One region of the Brenneria izadpanahii genome, then DNA from elsewhere that is predicted to be linked to it. Evidence: riboswitches for the same ligand, from Rfam matches in the RefSeq annotation. Region 1 holds a riboswitch; the other holds the start of a gene.
What was found. Region 1 has a riboswitch for cobalamin ahead of HC231_RS16050 (cobyrinic acid a,c-diamide synthase CobB). Riboswitches for the same ligand answer to the same signal wherever they lie in the genome.

Region 2: it holds a riboswitch for cobalamin, as region 1 does, so the genes downstream of both, btuB (TonB-dependent vitamin B12 receptor BtuB) here and HC231_RS16050 (cobyrinic acid a,c-diamide synthase CobB) in region 1, are expected to answer to the same signal.

The regions. Positions count from the first base shown of each region.
Region 1 is NZ_CP050854.1:3,596,324-3,601,245, forward strand. It holds gene cbiB (adenosylcobinamide-phosphate synthase CbiB) at 1-953, opposite strand, end outside; gene HC231_RS16050 (cobyrinic acid a,c-diamide synthase CobB) at 956-2,368, opposite strand; cobalamin riboswitch at 2,482-2,665, opposite strand; gene HC231_RS16055 (NAD(P)-dependent alcohol dehydrogenase) at 3,111-4,175, shown strand; gene HC231_RS24165 (hypothetical protein) at 4,306-4,428, shown strand; gene cobD (threonine-phosphate decarboxylase CobD) at 4,510-4,922, shown strand, end outside.
Region 2 is NZ_CP050854.1:5,018,828-5,023,749, forward strand. It holds gene murI (glutamate racemase) at 1-133, opposite strand, end outside; gene btuB (TonB-dependent vitamin B12 receptor BtuB) at 78-1,925, opposite strand; cobalamin riboswitch at 1,993-2,258, opposite strand; gene trmA (tRNA (uridine(54)-C5)-methyltransferase TrmA) at 2,389-3,492, shown strand; gene HC231_RS22485 (YijD family membrane protein) at 3,534-3,917, opposite strand; gene fabR (HTH-type transcriptional repressor FabR) at 4,008-4,637, opposite strand; gene sthA (Si-specific NAD(P)(+) transhydrogenase) at 4,831-4,922, shown strand, end outside.

The sequences.
Region 1 (4,922 bases):
ATGACCGACAGCAGAAAATACGCGGCGCTAAACAGCATCAAGGCCAGTAAGGAAGCGACCTTCATCAAATTGATGCTGCGCGGGATATCGTTCAGGGTAATCTCCCGGCGTTCATCGCCGATCCAGGGTTTCTCCACCCGCTCGCCGAAATAGTTGTTCGGCCCGCCAAGCCGTACCCCCAACGCGCCGGCTACCGTGGCTTCCGACCAGGCGCAGTTGGGGCTGGAGTGCTGATAACGATCGCGCCAGCCGATGCGCCATGCCTGCCGGTAATCATCCTTCAGCAGCCAGGCCGCCGCGCTCAGCAGCAGCCACCCCAACCGGGCGGGGATATAGTTCGCCAGATCGTCCATCCGGGCGGAAACATAGCCGATCGACCGGTACTTCGAATTTTTGTAACCCACCATCGAATCCAGGGTATTCACCGCTTTGTAGGCCATCGCCAACGGCGCGCCGCCCAGCAGCAGGAAAAACAGCGGCGCAATCACGCCGTCGATACTGTTCTCCGCCACGGTTTCCACCACCGCCCGGGTGATTTGCGGTTTTTCAAGCTGCGAAGTATCGCGCCCGACGATCCATGAGAGCTGTCGGCGGCTCTCTTCCAGCGTTCCGTGCCGCAATGCCTGATGAACCGCCAGCGCCGCATCGCTCAGGCAACGCCCCGCCAGACAGGTGTAAATCATCCACACTTCCGCCAGCCAGCCGAGCCACGGCTGGATCGCCGTCAGCAGCGCCAAAACGCCCCAGCTGACTCCCCAGGCGATGCCCACCACGGCCAGCCACAGCAATCCGCCGCCCAGCTTAAGCGCCCGTTCGCTGCGGCAGCAGGCGCGAATGCCCCGTTGCAGCCAGGCGATCAGATTGCCGATCCAGCGCACCGGATGCGGCCAATGCGGGGGATCGCCCAGCCAATAATCAAGTAAAAAAGCGACGAGCCAGGCCGCCAGCGTCAAGGTCATAGCGGCCTCCGGGCGGCGGAAAGCCAGCGATCGAGCACGCCGGGACGCTGGGCGAAATGAATATGCAGATAGCCGGCATAGGTCTGATCGAGCTGATAACCGCCCTGCCACTGCTGGATCACGGCGCCGTCGCGGGATTTGGCGCAGTCGAAGACGGGAGATAGCGACGTGGAAAAATCGGAGTAATGGAATTCATGACCGCGCAGGATCTCGCCCGCCGCCGCCAGCAGCGTATCCTGCTTCGCCTGCGCCTGACAGTAGCCAAAGCGGGTCAGCCGTTTTCCCATCCGGCTTTCGCCGGGCAGAATCCCCGTCATGGCATGACGCTGTCCATCAGGGGTAGTCAGCCCCGATCCCAGATACATCAGGCCGCCGCATTCGGCATACAGCGGGATCCGGCGCTGATGCGCCCGATGCAGGGCGCGGTGCATCGCGGTATTGGCCGCCAGCTGCGGCGCGTAGATTTCCGGATAGCCGCCGCCGATATAAATCATCCGGCAGTCGGGAAGCTGGCGATCGTAAAGCGGGCTGAAACGCTGAATACGTACCCCGGCCTGCTCCAGCAGATCCAGATTGTCCGGATAGTAAAAGTTGAAGGCTTCGTCATCGGCCAGCGCCAGCGTCAGACCGTCGGCCAGTTCGGGCGCCGGCAAAGCGGGCGCTTCGCCGTCGGGGAATACCGTGTTGCCGCACAGCGCCAGCAGACGGTCTACTTCGATGGTTTCTTCCACCTGCCGGGCCAACTGCCGCCAGCGGAGATCGTCATTAGCCTGTTCCTGCGCCGGGATCAGACCGAGGTGACGGGAAGGCAAAGTCACCTCTTCCATGACCGGCAGCCGCCCCAGCACCGGGATGCCGCAATAGTGTTCAATGGCGTGGCGAATAAGCGCGTAGTGCTGCGCCGAGCTGACGCGATTAACAATCACGCCCGCGATGGTCAACGCCGGATCGAAACGGCAAAAACCCATCACGGTGGCCGCCACCGACGTCGATACCGCTTTGCCGTCCACCAGCAAAATCACCGGGCACCCCAGCTGCTTCGCCATCGCCGCCGTGCTGCAATAGTCCGGATCGGCGCCGTAACCGTCATACAGCCCCATCACCCCTTCGATTACCGCTACATCGGCATGACGCATATGCTGGTTATATAAACCGTTTAGCGTTGCCGGCGGCAGCATAAAGGCGTCCAGATTGCGGGAAGCTACGCCGCATACCGCGCTGTGCCAGCCGCTGTCCAGATAATCCGGCCCGACCTTGAAGGGCTGGACGGCAAGCCCGCGCCGCATCAGCGCCCGCAGAAGCCCCAGCGTGACGGTGGTTTTGCCGCAGCCGCTGCCGGTGCCGGCGATCACGAAGGCTTTTTTATCCGTCCCGGTCCGATCCGGTTTTTTTTCACTGAAGCCTGACATAAAAAATCCCGACGTTTCGGCCGGGAAATGCAGTGTCACAAGAGTACGCGCAGCCAGCATCGCTGATGCACGCATCGGATGACAACCCGCTTCCCACCGAAGGAGTTGAATATATACATACAGACTGTCAGGTCGGTCTTCTGGCTTAGCGTCAACCTCCCCCGCGCCTTCCCAATCATACGATCAGTGGCTTTTACGGGGTTGTCGGCATCACAGCAGCGGGGGCTGCGGGGGAATTTCACCCCCTTCCCAGCAGAATCATTTGAAAAGATTCTTACCTGACAGCGATATCATGGCTATTTCACTTTTATCTTTTTATTAACACCACATTAACGTTTATATATCTGTTATATATTTTTACATAAGGTAATAGTCGTCATTCCCGCCTGCCGACTCAGGGATGACGACGGCGGTATTCATAAGGATGAAGTTTATAAGATCGCTTTGCGCTCAAACTCAATATAGCCCTTTCATAGCAAAAAAATGGCGAACTTTATTTTTTAACGATGCCCCTTTTCGCGCCGGAATAACAAATTATTGTTCTCTTCATCGCGAAAATCCTCGCTATTCAGGCCGGTATGACGAAGGCCAAATAGCAAAATTTTGTCATCGTCCGTTATGCCGCTCAACCATGCCGTAGGAACTCATCACAAATTCATACCCCCATTAATCAAGATATGCATCATACTGGATCCAGGATTCAATCCCTTGATGTTGTGCAATAAATGGAGAGGAAAATCGAATGCAAAATATACGTGGTTTTGCTGCGCTTGATGCCGCCAGCCCGTTAGTTCCACATCAGTTTGTCCGCAGAGATCCGCGAGAAGATGATGTAATCATCGATATTGTTTATTGCGGCGTGTGCCATTCCGACATCCATATGGCGCGCAACGAGTGGAAAAACAGCCATTACCCCCTCGTCCCCGGACATGAAATCATCGGCAAGGTCGTTGGCGTGGGTAAATCAGTCACGCGATTTAAACAAGGCGACTGGGTCGGCGTCGGCTGCATGGTGGACTCCTGTCAACAGTGTGACGCCTGTGAAGACGGCCTGGAACAGTATTGTGAAGAAGGTATGACTCTGACCTACGGCGCGGTCGACCGTCACGATGGCCTGCCGACCTTCGGCGGCTATTCCGAGCGTATCGTCGTTTCCGATAAATTCGTGCTGCGCCTATCCGATAAGCTGGATATGAAATCCGCCGCGCCGTTGCTGTGCGCCGGGATCACCACCTACTCGCCGCTGCGCCACTGGAATGTCGGACCGGGCGATAAAGTCGCCGTTGTCGGTCTGGGCGGACTGGGACACATGGGGCTAAAGTTTGCCAAAGCCATGGGGGCTGAAGTCACGCTATTCACCCGTTCGCCAGGCAAAGAGCAGGAAGCGCGCCGCCTGGGCGCGGACCGCGTGATCATCTCCTCCGATGACGCGCAGATGAAAACCGCCGCCAACACTTTCGATATCATTCTTGATACGGTGCCGATGCAGCACGATCTCAATCCCTATCTGGCCACGCTGGCGCGTGACGGCACGCTGATCCTGGTCGGGCTGATTGAGCCGATTGAACCGACGGTACACAGCGGATTGCTGGTCATGGGCCGTAAGAACATTGCCGGCTCCCTGATTGGCGGTATTCAAGAAACACAGGAAATGCTGGACTTTTGCGCCGAACACGGCATTAGCTGTGACGTTGAGATGATCAACATGCAGGATATCAACACCGCCTACGAGCGCATGCTGAAGAGTGACGTGCATTACCGCTTTGTGATTGAAATGGCTTCTCTGAAACAGAGTTTCCAGAGTTGATTATTTATCCCCGTCAGCTTTCACGTTGCTGAAAGGCTTTCCCCAGGGATGGGGCGAGTAATCGCCTACCTGCTCAGCAAACAATCCCACTTACCGGCGAAAGCGCCTGACGACGGCGAAAGCCTCAACGTTGGCAAATCTGGGCGCGCCCGCATTCATCGTCATCGGCGAAATGACGCGGCTCAGTTCGGTACTGGCCTTCGCGCCGGAACGCCTGGCGTTAACCGCCATCCCCTCGCTTATGGTACTCTGATGCCGGCAATCGGCCGTGGAATGCGTTTACGCAGAGCGGCGATAATGGGCTTGTCGGCAGTCTGAGGAATATAGCGATATCATGAGCGAACACGGCGGCAATATACTGGAAATGGCATTAAAAATCGGCGTGGATGCCAACGACATTATCGACTTCAGCGCCAATATCAATCCGCAGGGCATGCCGGAATCGCTAAAAGCGGCGATAGTCAGCCAGCTTGAATTCGCCGAGCGCTATCCCGATGTGGAATACCGCAAGCTGCACGCTGCGCTTGCCCGCGTTCACGGCTGTGAGGCCGGCAATATTATCGCCGGTAACGGCGCTACCGAGCTGATTTATGCCGTAGCGCAGTATCTTCAACCACGCCGGGCGCTGCTGCTGACGCCGGGATTTGCCGAGTACCGCCGCGCGTTGCAGCGAGCCGGCTGTGTGATTGACGATTACGCCATGACGGAAGCGGATGGCTTTCAGCCCGATGAGCGGCTGCTGGCGGC
Region 2 (4,922 bases), 1.4 Mb from region 1:
ATTGCCGGATTTCATTATAAACAGACAACCCGCCTACGCCGGAATCAAACACCAGCACGGTAGGACGGGCAGGCAGGTCAGAAGGTATAGCTTCCGGTGAGATAGTATTCTCGCCCTGCCGTACGGTAGCCATATGCCGTCTCATAATCTTTATCAAACAGGTTGGCGATTCTACCACGAACCGTTAGTTGGGGGGTTATCGGATATGAGGCGGAAAGATCGACCGTGCTGTAGCTTGGCAGGCGGCGTTGTTGAGCGTTAAATATACTTGGGCTGTTATCGTATCGTTTGCCGGTGTACTGATAAACGATATCCATATCAACATCAAACATGGTCCAGTCAATCTGGTATGAGGCTTTTTGCTTAGCGCGACGCGCCAACACGCTATTATCCGAGTCCCGTCGAGGATCCAGGTATTCTAGCGTGAGACGATGACTAAATATCCCAGTATCAACGTTACCCGTCCACTCCACGCCTTTTATGGTCGCTTTATCCGTATTGAAATACTTGCTGGTGGCAAAATCGTAATCAATCAGATTATCAACCTTGTTGCGGTAAGCGGATAAACGCCATGACAACGGCCCGGTAAGCCCTTCCAATCCGGCTTCCCACTGAGACGACTCCTCTGCCTTAATATCTCTATTACCCCAGGTGCCGTATATCTGACCAAAAGCCGGAGCGCGAAACGCGGTTCCGTACGACACGGTGAAGCGATAGCCCGGTATAAATTCCCAGCCAGCGGCGCCCTGCCAGGTATTATGGCGATTATATTGGCTGCTATCGTCCGTCCGTACGGCGCCTTCTAATGTTACCTGATCAAAGTATTGTTGCTGGGCGGTAAGATAGAACCCAGTGTTTTCACGCGCATGTCCTTCATTGCCCGTGCCCGGCTTGTTCTCTTCCCTCCGCCAGTCAGCACCGGCGCTCACCGAACCATGCGCTATTTGTAACGTATTGCCCCATAATACGCTGCGCTGCGTCACTTCATTCAATGAGTAGCCGGGGGCATAGTTCCCTTGGTCGGATTCGAAATTATAATCTTTATATGTCTGATAACTTGCAATAAATTGCGATGAAAAATCGTTATGTTGGAATCGCAGGCCGCCATCAAAATTCCGGCTGTATAGCTGCCGCGTATCGCTGCTGCCGGCAGAGGTTTGATCGTAATCGGTCTTATTGCCGTAGCCATAGGAGCGCACAAAACCGGACACAGAATCATTGAATCGCTGTTCTATGCTTCCCCAAAGAGCCTTGCTACGAAAGCCATCGTCATCGTTATCGGCTGGAACGGATGACCTAGGGTAGACATTGAAACCCTGTGTTTCCTCAAAAGATCCGGCCAAACTTAACGCGGTATTATCTCCGATATGCTGACGAATGCTGCCATCATAGATTTGATATTTATGCGAACCCATGCCCGCTTCCAGTTTTCCGCCATCCGTCTCTTTTTGAGTAATGATATTAATTACCCCGCCGATGGCTTCCGAGCCATAAACAGCCGAGCGAGGGCCGCGGATATATTCAATACGCTGCACCAGCGTCATCGGTATCTGATTAAAATCAACGCTACCGATCACTCCCGGCGAGGCCATGCGAACCCCATCAATCAAGACGAGCACATGACTGGAATTGGTTCCGCGAATAAACATCGACGCGCTTTGCCTCATCCCCCCGTTCTGCGCGATATCCACGCCCGGCAGACGGCGCATAACATCCGTCAGGTTTTTTGCCTGCCAGCGGTCGATATCTTCGCGGGTAACGATATCTACCGGGGCAAGAACAGAAGAAACGGGTTGAGGAACGCGGTTAGCCGTAACGACGATATCACCGTCACGCTCTTGAGATGAATCCGTATTGTCTTGCGCCCAGACGGGAAAGGCCGTGACAGAGAACACTGTCGACAGCAATATTTTTTTATTAAGCATTTATCGAGCATCCAAACGATATAGAGGATGCCGCACTACCATGATGAATAGCACGCGATGATCATGGTCACTGCGACGTATACCGGCAGGTCTTCGGGCTTGGGGCCGCTGTTACTTTGATTCCCGAAACATCGTTCGTGATCGCCATGATTCGCAATAAACGTTGGTAACAACCGTTCGTAACAACAAAGAGCGATGACTTCCCATCTTTAACAAGACAGTGTCTGCATCATGCTATCGCTCTGACTACCCTTACCGCTGCGCGTCAGCTCCAGATTCACACTGGATTCCCTTTTAACTTGTAATAAAAGGCCGGATTTTCATGCTACGATCGCGCTACTCGGAGGTCTAGTCTCTTATTTCATTACAGAGTAATAACATTGTAAAGCTGGACTTCCCAGCCGGATTACCTGGATTTTCCGGCCAATATAGCCATTTTTGATGCCGTTCAGATGAGAAAACCATGACGCCAGAGAACTTGCCCGTTGAACAATACGACAACCAGTTAGCACAAAAAACAGAACGTCTTAGCAACATGATGGCATCATTTAATGCGCCTAAACCTGCTGTTTTTCGTTCCCCCGCCAGCCATTACCGAATGCGCGCAGAGTTCCGCATCTGGCATGACGGCGACGATCTTTACCACATCATGTTCGATCAACAGACCAAGCAGCGTATTCGCGTCGATCGGTTTCCGGCGGCCAGCGAATTGATAAACCGGTTGATGCCTGCATTGATCGCCGCTCTGCGGCCCAATCCTATTCTGCGTCGCAAACTGTTCCAGATTGATTATCTTTCCACCATGAGTGGCGAAGTAGTGGTTTCCATGCTGTATCACCGGGCGTTGGATGATGAATGGCGGCAGCATGCCGGCGCGCTGCGCGATGAACTGCGTACGCAGGGGTTTCAATTGCAACTGATTGGCCGCGCGACAAAAACCAAGATCTGCCTGGATCGGGATTATGTCGACGAATGTCTGCCCGTCGCCGGGCGCGATATGATTTACCGGCAGGTTGAGAACAGCTTTACCCAACCCAACGCGTTCATCAACATTCAAATGCTGGAATGGGCGCTGGACGCGACAAAAGGTTCGACGGGGGATCTGCTGGAGCTGTATTGCGGCAACGGAAATTTCTCACTGGCGCTGGCGCGTAATTTTGATCGCGTGCTGGCGACCGAAATCGCCAAGCCGTCGGTCGCCGCCGCGCAATACAATATTGCCGCCAATCACATTGATAACGTGCAAATTATCCGTATGTCGGCGGAAGAGTTTACGCAAGCCATGAATGGCGTTCGCCCGTTCAAGCGTTTACAAGGCATCGATCTGACAGACTATCGCTGCGAAACCATTTTCGTCGATCCCCCGCGTAGCGGGCTGGATACGGAAACCGTCAAGCTGGTACAGGCTTATCCGCGTATTCTTTATATTTCCTGCAATCCCGAAACGCTGCGCCATAATCTGGAAACGCTGACGGAAACTCATCAAATCAGCCGGCTGGCGCTGTTTGACCAATTCCCCTACACCCACCATATGGAATGCGGCGTGCTGCTTGAGAAACGCCAGTAATCATGCGGCAAGGCAGGTGGTCTTTACTCGCCTGCCGTACGTCATACCTCCGGGGCGTCATTCTCTTTGGCGGATTTCCGGGCTTTTAGCTTGAAGCCGATCCAGAACACCAATGCCACGCACAGAATTGAGGGCACAAAGTTTGAGCCTATACTGGGATACTCAACGCGCACGATCGCGCTGTAGAGCAACAGCCCCAGTAAAAAACAGGCGGCCACCAGCAGGGGAGCCTCTTCCGACATACTGCGGCTCATATATCGCTGGTGAAGGCAATAGATGGATAAAATCAGCGTAATGATGGGAAATATCGAAAACGGCACCAGCGCGCTAAACAACGCAGAAAATGAACCGTTAATGGATAAACCCGCGACCAACGCTAAAATCAGCGTACCTTTTTCTCCATAATGGTAGGATTGTTCTGTCATAGCTTTTCTCTTCTCTATAGCTGTTTATACCCTTCCATTTTCCAAGCCGGCTTCCGGCGCGCTGAAATCTATCGGGTATATACCAAAAATTTACGACATACCTGCGTGGCTATCCTGCTCTTTGCGATACCAGTAGTAGGCGCCTTTGGAAATCATGCGCAGTTGCAATACCAGCCTCTCCTCCAGTTGTTTCCGCTGCTCCAGGCCGACATCCAGCGCCTCCGCCCCGGCGCTGAAAACAATGATGACCATCGCTTCCGCCTGCGCTTCCGCAAAACTGCGTGGAATATGATTTTCGACTTCCAGATAATCCGCCAGTTCAGCAATAAAATGCTGAATCTCGCGCGCGACAGCGGCGCGAAACGCGGCGGAAGTCCCCGAACGCTCGCGCAATAACAGCCTGAAGGCATTAGGGTTATTGCCGATAAACTCCATAAAGGTTGAGACCGACGTTTTTATCACGCTGCCGCTTTTGGCAATTCGTTGCCGCGCCTGGCGCATCAGCTGGCGCAGCATCAGGCCGCTTTCATCGACCATCGTTAACCCGAGCTCATCCACATCACGGAAGTGACGATAGAAAGACGTCGGCGCGATGCCGGCCTCACGCGCGACCTCGCGTAAACTCAGGCTGGCAAAACTGCGCTCCGCGCTTAACTGGCTGAATGCCGCTTCAATGAGGGAACGACGCGTCCGTTCTTTTTGTTGTGCTCTGACACCCATTATCCTGCCCAAACCATCCGTATTTCTCTCCAGAAAAGCACTATAGCAAACTTTATTGTCAGCATACTGAGACAAAGTCTGCCACATTAAAAATGTGATCATAGGTTTCCATAATAAATACAAGGGTTATTGGGTTGCACCCTGGCGCATGTTACAATGTCGTTATCGCCTTGTATGGAATGAGTTACTTACTATGACCACAAAACAACCATTCGATTATGATGCCATCGTTATCGGTTCCGGCCCCGGCGGTGAAGGCGCCGCGATGGGATTAACCAAACAAGG